Regions from separate parts of the Nitratireductor sp. GZWM139 genome, predicted to be linked through region 2. Evidence: predicted binding sites of a transcription regulator. Region 2 holds the regulator's gene; each other region holds the start of a gene.
The links. Region 2 encodes PhoB, which activates phosphate uptake and scavenging genes when phosphate is short. Its sites were predicted from a motif close to TGTCATNNANCTGTCAT; they were not measured.
Positions count from the first base shown of each region.

Region 1 (5,905 bases), on a different contig from region 2:
CCACGCGTCGTCCGCGCGCCACGCGGCCAACCACGGTGTCCATCGGCGCAACCGCGCTTCAGGCGCAGTTCGATCAGGAGCCGGTGGCCCAGACCTATATCCGTCCGGTTTCGGACGTGGTTGTGCCGATCTCGCGCAAGCTGGAGCTGGTGCAGCTCACCGAAACGACGTGCAAATGGCCGAACGGCGACCCGCTGTCGGAAGAGTTCAGCTTCTGCGGCAACGAAGCCGGCGAGAGCGGCCCCTACTGCGCCTACCATTCGCGCATCGCCTACCAGCCCGCTTCGGAGCGGCGCCGGGCGCGCTGATCGCGAAAGACTTCTCCTCTGCACTACCCGGCTCGCATCATGCGCAGCCGGGTTTTTCTTTGCCTGAGTGAAATCTGAAGCACCGCACGGGCCGAGGGCGCGAGAAGCCCCTCGCCCTCGCCTCAATCAACGGCTACCGGCTTGCTTGCCCGCTCTCGTGGCTAGTTTTCGGGCGCCGCGACAACCCGGTGGCTCTGATCTTCCTTTGGACGCTCGAGCGGTAACTGCCGGCCCGTCACGATGTGATGCACCGTTTCCGCGATATTGGTCGCATGGTCGCCGATGCGTTCGATGTTCTTGGCGCAGAACAGAAGATGGGTGCAGGCCGTGATGTTGCGCGGGTCTTCCATCATGTAGGTGAGCAGCTCCCGAAAGAGCGACGTGTACATGGCGTCGATTTCCTCATCCCGGTCGCGCACGAAACCGATGCGCTCCACGGAACGGGAGGCATAGACATCGAGCACCTCCTTGAGCTGGGTCAGCGCCAGGCTCGCCAGCGCTTCCAGCCCGCGGAAAAGACGGATCGGCTGACTGCCCTCGGTCACCGCAACAACGCGCTTTGCGATGTTCTTGCCGAGATCGCCGATGCGCTCCAGATCCGATGAAATACGAATGGCGCCCACGATCTCGCGCAAATCGTCGGCGACCGGCTGGCGCTTGCCGATGATGATGACGGCGCGTTCACCGATCTCCCGCTCCTTCTCATCAAGGAACAGATCATCCTCGACCACCTTGCGGCCCAGTGCGGCATCCGACTGCACGAGCGCAGCGACGGATTCCGCCACCATGCGCTCAGCATAGCCACCCATGGCTGCAATCTGGTCCGACAGATAGTTCAACTCATCGTCGAATGACCGCATCGTGTGCTGTGTCTGCATGGTTTCAATCCTTCTCAGCCCGGCCTTCTCAGCCCGGTCGGCCTCGTTGCCTGCCATCCCTACTAAGTTATTGTGATGGCGGTAAAATGAAAGTGGTGACGCAATCTGCGCCCGGACTGTTCTGCCTTACCCTGCCGGCGGCACGGGCGGGAAATGAACGGTGAACGAAGAGCCCTCTCCCGGCGCCGATTTCACGGAAAGCCGCGCATCGTGCCGCGTCAGAATGTGCTTCACGATGGAAAGGCCGAGGCCCGTCCCCTTCTGGATCCGGCTCGTTTCGATATCCACGCGATAGAAGCGCTCGGTGATGCGCGGGATGTGCTCTTCGGGAATGCCGGGACCGAAGTCGCGCACCGTGATCCGCACCTCATCCATCGAGCTTGCCTGCTCGGCCGATACGATAACACGCTCACCGTCACTGCCATATTTGCAGGCGTTTTCGATCAGGTTCTCGAAAACCTGAACAAGCTCATCGGAATGCCCTGCGATCAGCATCGGTTTGACACCGAGCTCCGAAACAAACTCGACATCATTCTCGCCGGCAATGTGACGCATGGACTCCATCACGCCCTTCACGAGCTCCACCACATCGAGTTGCGTGCTCGGCTTCTGATAGGGCTTCATCTCCAGCCGTGACAGCGACAGGAGATCATCGATGAGCCGCGCCATGCGCTGCGTCTGGTTCTGCATGATCTGCAGGAACTTTTCCCGCGCCGCAGGGTCATCGCGGGCCGGACCGCGCAGCGTTTCAATGAAGCCCGCAACGGAGGCCAGCGGCGTGCGCAGCTCATGGCTGGCATTGGCGATGAAGTCCGCCCGCATCCGGTCGATCCGGCGCGCTTCGCTCTGATCCTTGAAGAGCAGGACATAAAGGCCAGTATCATTGCCAATGCGGCTCGCCACCACCCGGTAGGCGCGCTCGACGGGGACCCGCTCCGCATAATTGATCGCGACGGACTCCTCCGCACCCGAGATCACCTTGGCGACCAGCTCATGCATTTCAGGCGCACGGAATTTCAGGCGCAGCGACACGCTCTTCGACACAGGGCCGAACGCAAGATCAGCCGCCTCATTGGCATAGAGTATGCCGCCATTGCTGTCGAAGATGTACAGCGGGTCAAGCACCGCCGCCGCCAGATAGACGGCAGGCAATGAATTGATGTCGCCCTTCTTCGGGCGCGGCTTCTCGGCCTTGCCATTGCTGCGTGCGCCCGCAAAAAGGGCGCCAGCGGCTTTCAGGGCCGATCCGATACGAGCAACAAGACCGCGCTCAACGCCGTCCTGATTTTCCTGCCCATTGTTCTCATTCGCACTCATTACGAAGTCCATTCCCGCGATCGTCAGGCACGCCCGCTTCAGGGTCTCTTGTTATGAAGAAGAATTGTCATTCCGTCTTCACTGCTGGACCTTGTATCAAGCTGCAAATAGCATTGACACTCTCATGATTCAGGATCGGTTTTATGAACAAGCCTTTGGAAAACCCTGCCCAAGAAAAAATCAAACCTTTCAAGCTCACGATTGCAGGCGAGGAAAGGACTTTCGACATTGACGAACCGGACCTTCCTGACTGGGTCAAGGAGCGGGAACTCACAGCCGGCGGTTTTCCATATGACGAAAAAATGGACCGTGACGACTACGAAAAGCAGCTCGAAACGCTGCAGATCGAACTGGTAAAGCTGCAGGCGTGGATGCAGAAAAGCGGCGCGCGGGTTATGGCGCTCTTCGAAGGGCGAGACGCTGCCGGCAAGGGCGGCACGATTGCGCGCATTCGCACCTATCTCAATCCGCGCAATGCCCGCAATGTCGCGCTGCCCAAGCCCACCGAGACGGAGCGCGGGCAGTGGTATTTCCAGCGTTACGTCACCCATTTCCCGACGAGCGGCGAATTGGTGACCTTCGACCGCTCCTGGTACAATCGCGGCGGCGTCGAGCCAGTGATGGGTTTCTGCACGCCCGAGCAGCATGAGCAGTTCCTGAACGAAGCGCCCGACTTCGAGCGGGCCATCGTCAATGACGGCATCCATTTCTTCAAATTCTGGCTGAACATCGGCCAGGAAACACAGCTTGAGCGCTTTCATGACCGTCGTCACAGCGCGCTCAAATACTGGAAATTCTCTCCCATGGACGTGGCCGGCATTCAAAAGTGGGACGCGTACTCCCGCGCCCGCGACACCATGCTGGAACGCACCCACAGCGCCCACGCGCCCTGGACGGTGGTGCGCGCCAACGACAAGCGCCGGGCACGGTTGGCGGTCATTCGGCGCATATTGCTCGCCATCGCCTATGACGGGCGTGATCTCGACGCCATCGGCCCCGAAGACCAGCTCATCATCGGCACAGGTCCCGGCTTCCTGGATTAACGGCCAGCTGCATTCAGGAACGGCAATGTCGGGCGGAGACGCCCGACACACGACCTTTCGCCCCCTGCCTGAACGCCCGTTTCAAAAACACCGCCGCAGCCAGGCTACGGCACACCGGCCCTTCAGGATCAGACCTGACGCTCCTGAACCTTTCCGACCGGCAAATGACCGCGGCTATGCCGCCTGTGCGGTGTTTTCTCCCAGTGATGCGGGGTCCAGTAGAGCTGCCAGATGCATCGCCATGCGGCCACCGACATCAGGCACCAATAGGCCGGCGTCCATACGATCCGCTTCCAGAAGGCGGGTCGCTCGGTCTTCTGCAAGGTCATCCAGCCGAGCAGCAGAAACGCGCCATGCCCGAGAACCACGTTCACTATATCGATATAGAGCAGCGACTGCTGGAAGGCCTGAAACTCGCCGCCCAGCATCAGATAGACGATGACGCCGAATGCGGTCAGGAAGAAAAAGCCATAAGCCAGCGCCGAGAGCACCATCCCTGCGAACAGAACCTGCATGATCACGAAAGAACCCAGCCCCAGCTCGCGCGCGGTCAACTGCGGATTGCGCATATGGACGAGCCATGTCTGCGCCCACCCCTTGAACCAGCGCGTGCGCTGCGGCAGCCATGTGCGCACATCCGTGGGCGCATCTTCCTGCGTCGGGTTCCAGATGACGCTCGCACGATAGCCGAAGCGGCTGAGACGCGCCCCGAGGTCGGCGTCCTCGGTGACATTGTAAGGGTCCCAGCCGCCCGTCGCTTCCAGCGCCACACGCCGGAAATGATTGGAAGTTCCACCCAGCGGAAGCATCAAGCCGGACCGCGCCAGCCATGGAAGGACCGCCCGAAACAGCGCAGCGTATTCCAGCGCGAACATCGCTGAAATCCAGCTCTCCCGACTGTTGGATATGGTCAGCGGCGCCTGTACACAGGCCAGCTTCTCGTCGGCAGTCTCGAAAGCGTTCCAGGCCTCCACCAGCTGGAACGGATGCGGCCTGTCTTCCGCATCATAAAGCGCCACAAAATCGCCGGAGGTCATCGGCAGGGCGTAGGAAAGCGCTTTTGGCTTTGTGCGCGGGCCGCCCGCCGGCACCTCAATCACTTCGATATAGGGGCGCAGCTCCTGCGCCCGAAGCGCTGCAAGCGTTTCATGGTCATCCGCCTCGCAGACCAGCTTGATTTCCAGCTTGGCGCGCGGCCACACGATCTTGCCAAGCGACATCAGAAGATCGGGAACGATCTCGGCTTCCTTGTAAAGCGCCACCAGAACCGAATAGACCGGCATGTCAGCCGGCCCGATCGTGGTGAAGCGCGGCCCCGGCGAACGTTTGACACCCAAACCGACAACCACCCGCAGCAAGACGCAGGAAAGGAACGCCAGCGAAAACGCGCCATGCAGCACCAGCAGCGTGGCAGAAGGCGCAAAGACGGCCGCAAAAAGCAGCGACACCACCGCAGCCCCGAGCGCCGCCCCCTGCCAGGCATTGACCACAATGCGCGCCGACATCTCCGGTGCTTCCCTGAAAAGCCGCTCCGTGGCAACCCGCATCAGTCTGCCCCGCGAGCGCCTGGTGATCGCATCCCGCAATGCGCTGGGCTGCACCACGCGAATGCGCTTCGATGCGCGCGGATACCGTTCCACGAAAGAGTGCAATGCGGGAATGTTGAGCTGGTCGGGCGCGATCAGGACAACGGACTGCCCCCGCGCATCGACGGAAAGGCTGACCCGCGCGCCACCACGCTGTGCCAGCGCCGCCAGCCCCTGCCACCCACGCATGACAAGCGCGTCAGCATCGGGATTGGCCAGAAAGGCCAGCCCCAGATTGTCTGCCAGCGCCCGAAAAAGCGCATGTTCAGGCACCAGACCGGACGCAAGCAGTTCCGTCTGAAACGAAACGCCGGCAAGCTTCGCCCGCGCCTCAATGCCGTGCGCTTCCGCTTCTGTGATCGAAAGTGCCTTGAGAATGGGCAGCCAGTCAGCGGCTGGCGATGGTGTTGTAGCGTCAGGCATTTCGCCTGCCCCACCAGAACGATCTGAACCAGATGAATGGCCAGAGGCCCGGTCTGTCTTTGATGTGTTCATCAGATGGTCCATGACAACCACCTAATTCAATGTGTATGCGTTGCTCTCGGTAAACCTGAAACTTCGTTTTCTATGAAATCTGGGCCCAAAAGGCCAAAATTCAAAACACAGTAGCGATACGAAAACTCTCCCAACAATCGAACGATCCATTCACCTCACCATTGAATGATTAATCCATCAATTCGATTTCCCCACCCTTCTAGTCTGAATAAACCACCCATTATAGTCAATCAGAAATAGAATTTAAAAAAACGCCTCAATCGAAGACGCCGCAGCGA
Region 1 covers NZ_JAMQML010000006.1:274,234-280,138, reverse strand. The annotation lists gene NDI72_RS10005 (GcrA family cell cycle regulator) at 1-308, shown strand, start outside; gene phoU (phosphate signaling complex protein PhoU) at 470-1,186, opposite strand; gene NDI72_RS09995 (ATP-binding protein) at 1,313-2,503, opposite strand; gene ppk2 (polyphosphate kinase 2) at 2,647-3,546, shown strand; gene NDI72_RS09985 (glycosyltransferase) at 3,675-5,555, opposite strand; gene NDI72_RS09980 (helix-turn-helix transcriptional regulator) at 5,884-5,905, opposite strand, start outside.
Region 1: ppk2 (polyphosphate kinase 2) is a predicted target of PhoB. The motif match lies at 2,569-2,585, and genes of this name have one in related genera.

Region 2 (5,905 bases):
CGGGTCAAGCTTCCTCGGGTGTTTGGTTTGCCGTAATTCATGCCCTGTCTTTTTCCATCAAATCTGGTCTCCCAATGACCCGAAACCGTCCGCATCGCCCGGGCCACAACTGTCTCGTCTGCTTTCAAACGCCATTGAGCGGAATTCGTTCCCTCCGACGGGAACATTTTCGCATATGGGGCGTTTCACCCGTCACAAATGCACTAATTCTCATTGCCATGTCTTGAGGGAGACTTGAAATCCATGACCCTGTCAGCGCGTATCGCTCCGCACCTTCCTTACCTGCGGCGCTTTTCCCGGGCCGTTTCCGGCTCCCAGTCCAGCGGTGACGCACTGGTGGCTGCGACGCTTGAAGCGTTGATCGCCGATACGAGCATCTTTCCCGAGGCATCGACCGACAAGATCGCCCTCTTCAGGCTCTTCACATCGCTGTTCGAAACGCTGGACGTTCCGGTCCCCGAAGGCACGCCGAGCTCGGCATGGGAAAAGCGGGCCATGAGCAACCTTTCTTCGCTCGCGCCCCGTCCGCGTCAGGCCTTCCTGCTGGTGGCCGTAGAGAATTTCCGGCCGGAAGAGGCTGCGGAAATTCTCGAGACGGATATGAAAGGCATCAACACGATGCTGCGCGAAGCCAGCGAGGAGATTTCCCGTCAGGTGGCGACAGACATCCTCATCATCGAGGACGAGCCCCTGATCGCCATGGACATCGAGGAAATGGTCGAAAGCCTCGGGCATCGCGTGGTCGGCACGGCCCGCACCCACAAGCAGGCGGTCGAAATGTTTGCCAAGACGCAGCCGAAAATGGTGCTGGCCGACATTCAGCTTGCCGATGGCAGTTCAGGCCTTGATGCGGTGAACGAGATCCTCGACGCGGCCACCGTACCGGTCATCTTCATCACCGCCTTCCCCGAGCGGCTTCTGACGGGCGAGCGCCCGGAACCGACCTTCCTTGTGACCAAGCCGTTCAGCCCGGAAATGGTCAAGGCGCTCATCAGCCAGGCGCTCTTCTTCGATCAGCAGGCGCACGCGGCGGCCTGACAGGCCCCCGCTTCTTCACGCGTTTCTCAAAAAAGCCGCCTCCGGGCGGCTTTTCTTTTGCCCAAAATCTCTCCGGCGGAACCAAATCCGAATGCCAGACGTTTAACCGGCATAACTAAACGGAGAGACAGAATGCTATACTGGGCCCTGATATTCCTTGTCGTCGCGATCATCGCCGGCGCACTCGGTTTCGGCGGAATTGCCGGCGCTTCGGCAGGCATTGCGCAGATCCTCTTCTACATCTTCCTCGCCCTGCTCGCGATCTCGCTGATCATGGGCCTTCTGAAACGCGGTCGCTAAACGGCGACGCACACATAAACGAATGCGGCATAAGCGAACCGGACCATCCATGGCTTCCGTTTCGTGAAGACAATGAAAGGAGAAAGCCATGGAACACATCGCTGCACTTCTTTTGATTGTCGGCTGCTCAGGCAATGTGGGGGCCGGCGACACGCGCGAATGCCAGGAACTGCCCGCCCCCACCCCGGTCTACGAGACGTTTGAGGAGTGCGAGGCGGAGAAGCCGGTTGCAATGCGCGAGCTGGAAACCGAAGCGCCGCAGGTTCTCGCCACCTGCGTCTATGTGGATCCCGCACTTGTCTATGACGATGCGATCCTGGAGTGGGACATCACCAGCAATGGCGAGCTGACAGCTTCCATCGAGCCGGTGACGAGCTTTGCCGTGGCGCAGAACGAGCATGCCCGCCCCGGACACGCCGCCACGAAATAACGGGCCACGAAATAACGCGCGAAGAGCTTCAACGAAAAAGCCCCGGTCGAACCGGGGCTTTTTTTAATGGCTGTATCGCGTCTGTCAGGCTTCGCGGATCGCATAGCCCGCGCCGCGAATGGTGCGGATCACATCGGGCAGACGCCCGTGGTTCACGGCCTTGCGCAGCCGGCCCACATGCACGTCCACGGTGCGCTCGTCGATATAGATCGTCTCGCCCCAGACATTGTCGAGCAGCTGGCTTCGCGAGAAGACGCGGCCGGGATGCTGCATCATGAATTCCAGGAGGCGGAACTCTGTCGGCCCGAGACGGATCTCGTTCTTGCGGCGGTAGACACGGTGCGATTCACGGTCGAGCACGATGTCCCCGACCGAGAGAACCGTCGAGAGCACTTCCGGCTTCGCGCGCCGCAGAAGCGCGCGAACACGCGCCACGAATTCCGGCGTCGAGAAAGGCTTCACCAGATAGTCGTCCGCGCCGGTTGAAAGGCCGCGCACACGGTCGCTTTCCTCGCCACGGGCGGTGAGCATGATGATCGGCAGGCGCTCCGTTTCGGGGCGCATGCGCAGCCGGCGGCACAGCTCGATGCCGGAAACGGCCGGAACCATCCAGTCCAGAACGAGCAGATCGGGTACGTTTTCCTGCAGGCGCACTTCGGCTTCATCGCCGCGAGAGATCATCTCGACCTGATAGCCTTCGGCTTCCAGATTGTACTTGAGCAAGACGCAAAGCGGTTCGTCGTCTTCAACGACCATGACCTTGGGGGCAATCATGGCAGGCATTCTCCTCGGGCAGTCTACGGCCGGTTAGACATCGGATTCGACCGTCATCTGTGTTTCGTCAAGCTTCGGCCGCTGGACCGGAAGCTGGGACCCCGTCACCACATAATAGGCATTTTCGGCGATATTGGTCACATGGTCGCCGATACGCTCAAGATTTTTCGCACAGAACAGGAGGTGCGTGCAGGCCGTGATGTTGCGCGGGTCTTCCATCATGTAGGTGAGGAGTTCGCGGAAAACCGACGTGTACTGAATGTCGATTTCCTCATCCTCGTCGCGCAGCCGGATTAACGCCTCGGCATTGCGCGCCACATAGTGCTCGACCACCGAATTGACCTGTTTCAGCACGAGGCCGGCCATCGCGTCGATGGAATGCGCAAGCGTGCGCGGCGTGGCGCTTTCGCCCACGGCGCCGACGCGCTTGGCAATGTTCTTGGCCAGATCGCCGATGCGCTCGAGATCAGCCGCCATGCGGATGGCGCCCACGACGCTGCGCAGATCCTGCGCCATCGGCTGGCGCTTTGCGATGAGCGTGATGGCGCGCTCATCAAGGTCGCGCTGCTTGGCGTCCATGATCGTGTCATCGGAGATGATGCGCTGTGCAAGCGCCGTATCGGAGTGCAGCAGCGCCCTGGTGGAAGCGCGCGTCATCTCGCCGGAGAGATCGCCCATGTCGCGGATGAGGCGGTCGATTTCACCGAGTTCCTCATCGAAGGAGCTGACTGTGTGCTCGCCCATGGTCTGGTTCCTTATCTGTGCGTTTGCCGCGCCGTCAGCCGAAGCGTCCGGTGATGTAATCCTGGGTGCGCTTGTCATCCGGATTGGTGAACATCTTGTCCGTCGGGCCTTCCTCGACCAGATTGCCGAGGTGGAACATCGCCGTGCGCTGCGAGACGCGGGCCGCCTGCTGCATGGAGTGCGTGACGATCACGATCGTGTAGTTCTCGCGCAGTTCGTCAATCAGCTCTTCCACCTTGGCGGTGGCGATGGGATCGAGCGCCGAGCAGGGCTCGTCCATCAGGATCACTTCCGGCGACACGGCAATGGCGCGCGCGATGCATAAGCGCTGCTGCTGACCACCGGAAAGACCGGTGCCGGGCTCATGCAGGCGGTCCTTCACCTCATTGAAGAGGCCAGCCTTCTGGAGGCTCGCTTCCACGACCTCGTCGAACTCCGACTTCTTCGTCGCCAGACCGTGAATGCGCGGACCGTAGGCGATGTTCTCGTAGATCGACTTGGGGAACGGATTGGGCTTCTGGAAGACCATGCCGACCCGGGCGCGCAGCTCCACCACATCGATGCGGGGATCGTAGATATCCTCGCCATCGAGCGTGATCTTGCCGGTGATCCGGGCAATGTCGATCGTGTCGTTCATGCGGTTCAGGCAGCGCAGGAACGTGGATTTGCCACAGCCCGAGGGGCCGATCAGCGCGGTCACCTGGTTTTCGCGCACGTCGAGATTGACGCCGAACAGCGCCTGTTTCTCGCCGTAGAAGACGCAGACGTCTTCACCGCGCATCTTGAGGGTGTCCGAGTTCTGGCTCGCATCCAGTGCTTCTTCAACAGCAGCATCAGTGAGCATGTTCATGTCCTTCCACTCCGTTACCAGCGACGCTCGACGCGCCGCCGCAGAATAATGGCGGTAATGTTCATCACGGCGAGGAACAGCAACAACACCATGATAGCGCCCGAGGTGCGCTCGACAAACGCGCGTTCGGCCTCGTTCGCCCACATGTAGATCTGAACCGGCAGCGCCGTAGCGGGATCGAGCGGCGTGGTCGGGTAATCAGCCACGAAGGCCACCATGCCGATCAGAAGCAGCGGTGCGGTTTCGCCAAGCGCCTGCGCCAGACCGATAATCGTGCCCGTGAGAATGCCGGGCGCGGCCAGCGGCAGCACATGATGAAACACCGTCTGGGTGCGCGAAGCGCCAAGGCCGAGAGCTGCCGCACGGATGGAGGGCGGCACGGCCCGCAGCGCTGCGCGCGTTGCGATGATGATCGTCGGCAGGGTCATCAGCGTCAGCACGAGGCCGCCCACCAGAGAGGCGGAGCGCGGCAGATGCATGAAGTTGATGAACACGGCCAGGCCCAGAAGACCGAAGACGATGGACGGCACGGCCGCCAGATTGTTGATGTTGACCTCGATAAGATCGGTCAGCTTGTTCTGCGGTGCGAACTCTTCAAGATAGATCGAAGCGGCAACGCCAATGGGCAGCGCCAGAAGCAGCACGATCATCATCATGTAGAGCGAACCGACGATGGCCACGCCCATGCCGGCCGTTTCAGGACGGCTTGATGCGCCACGGGTGAAGAGACCGGTGTTGAAGCGCTGCTCCAGAACCCCGTCCGCTTCCATCGTGCGGATCCATGTGAGCTGCTGGTCGGAAACCTTTCGGCGGCTTTCGTCCACCTCGAGATTGACCTGCCCCTTCACGGCGGAATCGACATCGCCGCTCGCCAGCACCCACACATTCCGTGTCGTGCCGATGATCGCGGGATCGGACACCACCATGTCGCGCAGCTGCGTGCGCACGCCATTGGAGATGAGCCCGCCCACTTCGCGAACCAGTTTGCGGTTTTCGGGATCAACCCCGAGTTTCGCCACAAGCGCTTCGGTCGCAAGCTTGGGATAATTGGCCGTCAGGAGCTTGTTCGGATCGGTCGCGCGCTCGCCATTCGGGTCGATCACGCTCTCGGCGAAGTTGACGTCCAGATTGATCGAGGTCTGCCAGAAGGCGGTGTAGCCATTGGAAACCACCGACCACAGGAGCGCAGCCAGGAAGAAGAGGCCGACGGCGATGGCCGCCACGCCATACATCCTGAAGCGCTGCTCTGCCGCATAACGCTTCTTGATGCCGATGTCGCGCCGCGCGGCGGCTGCGCGGGGGGCATTGCCCCCTTTGTAGACAGCGTCGCTCATTCGTATTGCTCCCGGTATTTGCGCACGATGTAGAGCGCGAAGACATTCATGCCGAGCGTGAGCACGAACAGGGTCATGCCCAGTGCGAAGGCCACCAGCGTCTGCGGAGAGGTGAACTCCAGGTCGCCGGTAAGCTGGTTGACGATCTTGACGGTGATCGTCGTCATCGCTTCGAACGGGTTGAGCGTGAGATTTGCGGCAACGCCGGCGGCCAGAACCACGATCATGGTCTCACCGATGGCGCGTGACGCCGTAAGCAGAAGCGCACCGACAATGCCCGGCAGAGCCGCCGGCAGGATGACGCGCTTGATCGTCTCGGACCGCGTTGCGCCAAGGCCGAGCGAACCGTCGCGCATGGCGCGCGGAACAGCGGTGATGATGTCATCGGACAGCGAGGACACGAACGGGATGAGCATGATGCCCATCACGAGGCCG
Region 2 covers NZ_JAMQML010000008.1:25,144-31,048, forward strand. The annotation lists gene NDI72_RS11385 (NepR family anti-sigma factor) at 1-41, opposite strand, end outside; gene NDI72_RS11390 (response regulator) at 244-1,038, shown strand; gene NDI72_RS11395 (DUF1328 domain-containing protein) at 1,171-1,338, shown strand; gene NDI72_RS11400 (hypothetical protein) at 1,427-1,768, shown strand; gene phoB (phosphate regulon transcriptional regulator PhoB) at 1,853-2,539, opposite strand; gene phoU (phosphate signaling complex protein PhoU) at 2,576-3,286, opposite strand; gene pstB (phosphate ABC transporter ATP-binding protein PstB) at 3,321-4,136, opposite strand; gene pstA (phosphate ABC transporter permease PstA) at 4,151-5,470, opposite strand; gene pstC (phosphate ABC transporter permease subunit PstC) at 5,467-5,905, opposite strand, start outside.

Region 3 (5,905 bases), on a different contig from region 2:
GACGGCCAAGCTCGACGACAGTGTCCACATTCTGATCCGAAATGGACATGATCGTACCGGCCTTGTCGCCGCACTCGTCGGCGGCCACCGTCATGTTGCGCTTGCGCTCTTCAAGCGACATGGACCAGAATTCGCCCTGCTTGCCAGCCACAAACAGCCCCTTGATCTCCAGGTCATCGATCCAGTGCCGGATGTTCCGGCGCAGTCCGGCTTCATCCATAGCCAGGTTCGCATCGAAGGGGTTCAGCGCAGCGGCCCAGATGCCCCGCATTGTTTCGCGCGCATAGGCCTTGGCTTCATGTTTGGCGTATTTCATTTGCTGTCGTTCCTGGCTGGCATGCAGTTTGGAAACCGCCCGAGATGGCGGAAGATGCTGCCAACACAATCCTGAACTGGTCGCGAAACCAAACGCATTGCGCCGAATTGGATATTCAAAAAATCTATATCAAGGCCGCGTGCATTTACTTTATACGTGATCACTGGTTTCAGGAGGCTTGGATGAAGATCGGCATAATCGGCGACGGTGCAATCGGACGGTATGTGCGCCGGCAACTTGATGAACGCGGGATCACAACCAGTGTCCTGATGGTGCGCCCGGCGCGCCTGGACGAGGCCACCGATGACGGGATTCTCCGTGTGGCCAGCGTCGAGACGTTGCCGGCGGATGTCGATCTGATGGTCGATTGCGCGGGACACGCGGCGCTGAGCGAACACGGCCCCGCAATACTCCGCAGTGGCCGCGATCTGGTGACCGTGTCGCTTGGCGCACTGGCTGACACCGCCCTGCTGCGGGCACTGGAAACCGCCGGCGCGCAGGGCTCTGCCCGGCTTCATCTTGCAAGTGGTGCGATTGGCGCGCTCGACTGCCTTCAGGCGGCATCGGTTGGCGGGCTGGATGCAGTCACCTATGTCGGAAGGAAACCGCCATTGGGATGGAAGGGATCGCCCGCCGAAAACGTGCTCGACCTCGATGCGCTTCAAAGCGCCGGGATCCATTTCGAGGGAACGGCAGGCGAGGCAGCGACGCGCTACCCGAAGAATGCCAATGTGGCAGCCGCAGTGGCGATTGCCGGTTTGGGGTTCGACGCCACGAAGGTCAGGCTCATTGCCGACCCGGCAGTGTCCGCCAACATTCACGAGGTTCACGCCGAGGGTGGCTTCGGACAGTTTTCCTTCCGCATCGAGGGCCGCGCGCTGCCTGACAATCCCCGTAGCTCAGCCCTTGCCGCCATGAGCGTCGTGGCCGCGATCATGCGGCAGCGGCAGACCGTTACGCTCTAGGCAGGGAGGCGAGTCTCGTGATCACGCGTCATTCCCGCATCGTCGAGCGCGCATTGACCCGCCTGAAGCTGCGTCAGCTCCGGCTTCTCATCGCTGTGGGACAACACGGCAACATCCAGAACGCGGCGCGCCATCTGGGCATCTCACAGCCCGCCGCCACCAAGATGATTCAGGACCTGGAACTCGACTTCGAGGTGAAACTCTTCGAGCGCACAAATCGCGGCGTGGTTCCGACCGTTTTCGGCGCATCGCTGATACGGCACGGCAAGCTGATCTTCGCGCAGGTTTCAAACGCCGCGCAGGAACTCGATGATCTGAACGAGGGCAACAGCGGGCGCGTCGTGGTCGGCACGCTTTTGGCAGCCTCGCCGACCCTCCTGCCCTTCGCCATCGAGAAGCTGTTGCAGGAACGGCCCAAAGTGGCGATCAAGATCGTCGAGGGCACCAACGAAGTTCTCATGCCCGCACTGCTCTCCGGCGAGATCGACATGGTGGTCGGTCGCCTGCCCAGCCACAGGCATCGCTCAAAGGTCGAGCAGGAAAAGTTCTTCGATGAACGCGTCGTGGCCGTGACCGGGACACAGCATCCGCTGGCGCAGCAGAGTTCCGTCACCTTCGAGCAGCTCATGCCCTTCGGCTGGATACTCCCGCCGCTTGAGACGACCCTGCGGCGGCAGACAGATCAGTATTTCGTGCGGCAGGGGCAATACACCCCGCCCACGGCCATCGAGTCGATCTCCTACCTCGCCAACCGCACATTGCTGCAAACGCATGATTTCGTCGGCCTCATGCCAGCCCATGTGGCGTCACTCGACATCGAACACGGGCTTCTGGCCCGTATCGACTGGGCCGTTCCCTTCGGTGCCGGTCCCGTGGGCGTTTCGCACCGTGGCGAGCAAAGCCTTTCGCCCGCAGGCGCCGCCTTTCTGAACGTTCTGCGAAAGGTCGCCACGGATATCTGAGCGCTAACCGGCAGACGCCTGCTATCACGCAATCGGATATCCGTATTTGGTCAATTTCCTTGAGAACATACCTGCCCGAATGAGACCTTTGCCCCGAAATACAGTCTTACGAGGGCATGATGAGCACCTATCCGGAACTACACCTCTATATCGGTGGAGAGTGGCGCAAAACGGCAGATGACCTTCCGGTCGTGAACCCCGCAACCGAACAGGAAATCGGCCGATTGCCGCATGCAGACATTGCCGATCTGGACGATGCGCTGGCCGCCGCGCAGGAAGGCTTCCGCGTGTGGAGTCGGACCGCGCCCAGAGACCGTGCGGACATCATTCTCAGGGCCGCCGCGCTCATGCGCGAGCGGCAAGAAGAGATCGCACAATCGATCACCGCCGAACATGGAAAGCCGCTCTCTCAGGCGCGGCTGGAAGTCATTCGTGGCTGCGAGTTCCTGGAGTGGGATGCGGGCGAGGCAGTGCGCACCTATGGCCGTGTCATCCCGTCTGCTCCGGGCGTGCGCTACATGGTTCATCACCAGCCCATCGGCGTGGTTGCCGGTCTTTCGCCGTGGAACTTTCCGATGAGCCAGCCGGCGCGGAAGGTTGCAGGCGCGCTCGCCTCGGGGTGCTCGATCATCCTCAAGGCTGCGGAAGAGACGCCGGCCGGCGCGCTGCACATCGCCCGCGCGTTTCATGATGCTGGCCTTCCCAAAGGCGTTTTGAACCTCGTCTTCGGCACGCCCGCCATGATTTCCGATCACCTTATCCGGCACGACGCGGTGCGGCTTGTCGCCTTCACCGGATCGACGGCGGTGGGCAGGCAGCTGACGACGCTCGCCTCCGAACACATGACCCCGGTGCTGATGGAGCTCGGCGGGCACGCGCCCGTGATCGTCTGCGAAGACACGGACGTGCAGAAGGCCGCGATCAGCGGTGCGGTTCGCAAGATGCGCAATGCCGGACAAGTCTGCACGTCGCCCACGCGCTTCTTCGTGCATGAAAGCATCTTCGACGAATATGCCGATGCCTTCGTGAAACGCGCTGCTCAAACGGTGGTTGGAAACGGCGTCGAGCCGGGTGTCGAAATGGGGCCGCTGGCCAATGAGCGCCGCCTCCCCGCGCTCAGTGCTCTGGTCGAGGACGCCCGCGCCAGGGGCGCCGAGGTGCGCACCGGCGGCGCACGCATGAGCAATGCCGGGTATTTCTTCCAGCCGACCGTTCTGGTGAACGTCCCCGACGATGCCAGGGTAATGCAGGAAGAACCGTTCGGCCCGCTGGCCGTCATCAATCCGGTAAGCTCGCTGGACGAGGCGATTGAGAAGGCCAACTCGGTGCCTTACGGCCTCGCAGCCTATGGGTTCACCAACCGCGCCGACTATATCGACCGCATGACCGACGGCGTGGAGGCGGGCAACCTCTCCTTCAACACACTGGAGGCCTCTTTGCCGGAAACGCCGTTCGGCGGCGTGAAGTCCAGCGGCTATGGGCGCGAAGGCGGCACCGAGGGCCTGCACAACTACATGGTCGTCAAAAACGTGTCGCACAGCATGACGATTGTTTGATCCGGGTGCGGGTGCGCGCCGCCAACCATGCGCGCACCCGCCAATCCCACGGCTCCTCACCCGCCGATATCCGCTTTTCCCCCTCAGGCCCGCGACTTTCCACCGGCTGTCAAATCACCGTCGCACGCCTCCGCTAGGAGTCTGGGCATTTGCCGAGACAGGTCGGCTCGGTCCAGCACAAAGCCAGAGGAATGCCGTGATGAAAAAGCAGGATATCGTCAATCTCTCCTGGGATGAATTCGATGAAATGCGCGATCCCCGCCCCGATGCCAATGGCTTCGATGCGGTTGTCGAGCGCGCCATTTCGCGCCGTGGCTTTCTGGGCGGCGTGCTTGCCTTCGGCTCTGCCGCAGCCGTGATGGGGAGTGGAGTTCTCTCCTCCACCACCTCCGCAAAGGCGCAAGGTTCGGCCTTCGCGTTCGAGCCGATCGGCATCGCCACCGACCACGACATTCACGTCCCGAAAGGCTACGCCTGGAAGACGCTGGTGCGCTGGGGCGATCCGCTTTTCAAGGAAGCCGAGGGCGCCTATTCGCCGGAAACGGGCGTGTCCGTCGACATGTCCGAAAAGGTGTTCGGTGAAAACACCGACGGCATGGAAACCTTTGTCGATGGCGACAAGACGATCCTCGCGATCAATTCGGAATATGTGAATCCGAAGATCAACCTGCCGGCCGCCTCCGAAGGCATGCCGCAGAACGCCGATGAAGTGCGTCTTCTCAAGAACATGCAGGGTGTCACCGTGCTCGAGATCGCCGACAGCGGCGACGGCTATGAAGTCGTGCTCGACAGCCCTTACAACCGTCGCATCACCCATGAAACGCAGATGACGATGGACGGCCCCGCCGCCGGCTCCGATCTGGTCAAGACCAACGCAGATCCTGAAGGCGTTTCGCCCAAGGGCACGATGAACAATTGCGGCTCCGGCAAGACGCTCTGGGGCACCTATCTGACCTGCGAAGAAAACTTCAATGGCTATTTCGGTGCGACCGCCGAGCGTGAAGCGACGGAAGGAGAAAAGCGCTACGGCATCGGCGGCGAAGGCCGTTACGCCTACGAAAAGTTTGAAGAGCGCTTCGACCTCGCAAAAGAGCCCAACGAGCCGAACCGCCATGGCTGGGTCACGGAAATCAACCCGCTCGACCCGTCCTCCACCCCGGTCAAGCATACGGCGCTCGGCCGCTTCAAGCACGAGAACGCCGAGATGGTGCAGGCCGCCGACGGACGCATCGTGGTCTATATGGGCGACGACGAGCGCGGCGAGTTCATCTACAAATATGTCTCCGACAAGAGCTGGGCCGAAGGCCAGCCGACCGATGGCCTGCTGTCGAACGGCACGCTGTATGTCGCAAAGTTCAATGACGACATGACCGGCGAGTGGCTGCCGCTGACCCCGGAAAGCACGGGCATGGAACTGGCGGACATTCTGGTGTTCTCGCGCATGGCGGGCTCCAAGGTCGGCGCGACCACCATGGACCGCCCTGAATGGGTTGCCGCAAACCCGCTGCGCGTGGAGGTGTATTGCGCCCTCACCAACAACAAGAACCGTGGCGTGAAGGCCAATGCCGGTGGTGATGAACAGCCGGTGGGCGGCCCCAACCCGCGTGAGACCAACAATTACGGTCAGATCGTGCGCTGGCGCCCGGCTGGCGAAGACCACGGCGCAGACGGCTTCACCTGGGATCTCTACGTCATGGCCGGCAACCCGACCGTCTACGACAACGTCTATGCCGGCTCGGAAAACGTCAACGAAGGCAACATGTTCAACTCGCCCGACGGCATGGCCTTCTCCTCCGATGGCATGCTGTGGATCCAGACCGACGGCGACGACAGCAATGAAGGCGAGTTCGCTGGCCAGGGCAACAACCAGATGCTGGTCGGCAATCCCGAAACCGGCGAGATCGCCCGCTTCCTGACCGCGCCGAACGGCGCGGAAGTGACCGGCCTCAGCTGGTCGCCGGACGGCAAGGTCGCCTTTGTCGGCATCCAGCATCCGGGCGGCAACTGGCCGGACGGAAACGGCAAGCCGCGCTCGGCGGTCATCGCGGTCTGGCGCGAAGATGGCCAGGCCATCGGCTGATTGCCCACCGCCGCAGATCAGAAAGG
Region 3 covers NZ_JAMQML010000006.1:288,592-294,496, reverse strand. The annotation lists gene NDI72_RS10070 (dihydrodipicolinate synthase family protein) at 1-316, opposite strand, end outside; gene NDI72_RS10065 (aspartate dehydrogenase) at 499-1,281, shown strand; gene NDI72_RS10060 (LysR substrate-binding domain-containing protein) at 1,299-2,243, shown strand; gene NDI72_RS10055 (NAD-dependent succinate-semialdehyde dehydrogenase) at 2,363-3,799, shown strand; gene NDI72_RS10050 (PhoX family protein) at 3,999-5,879, shown strand.
Region 3: NDI72_RS10050 (PhoX family protein) is a predicted target of PhoB. The motif match lies at 3,907-3,923, and genes of this name have one in related genera.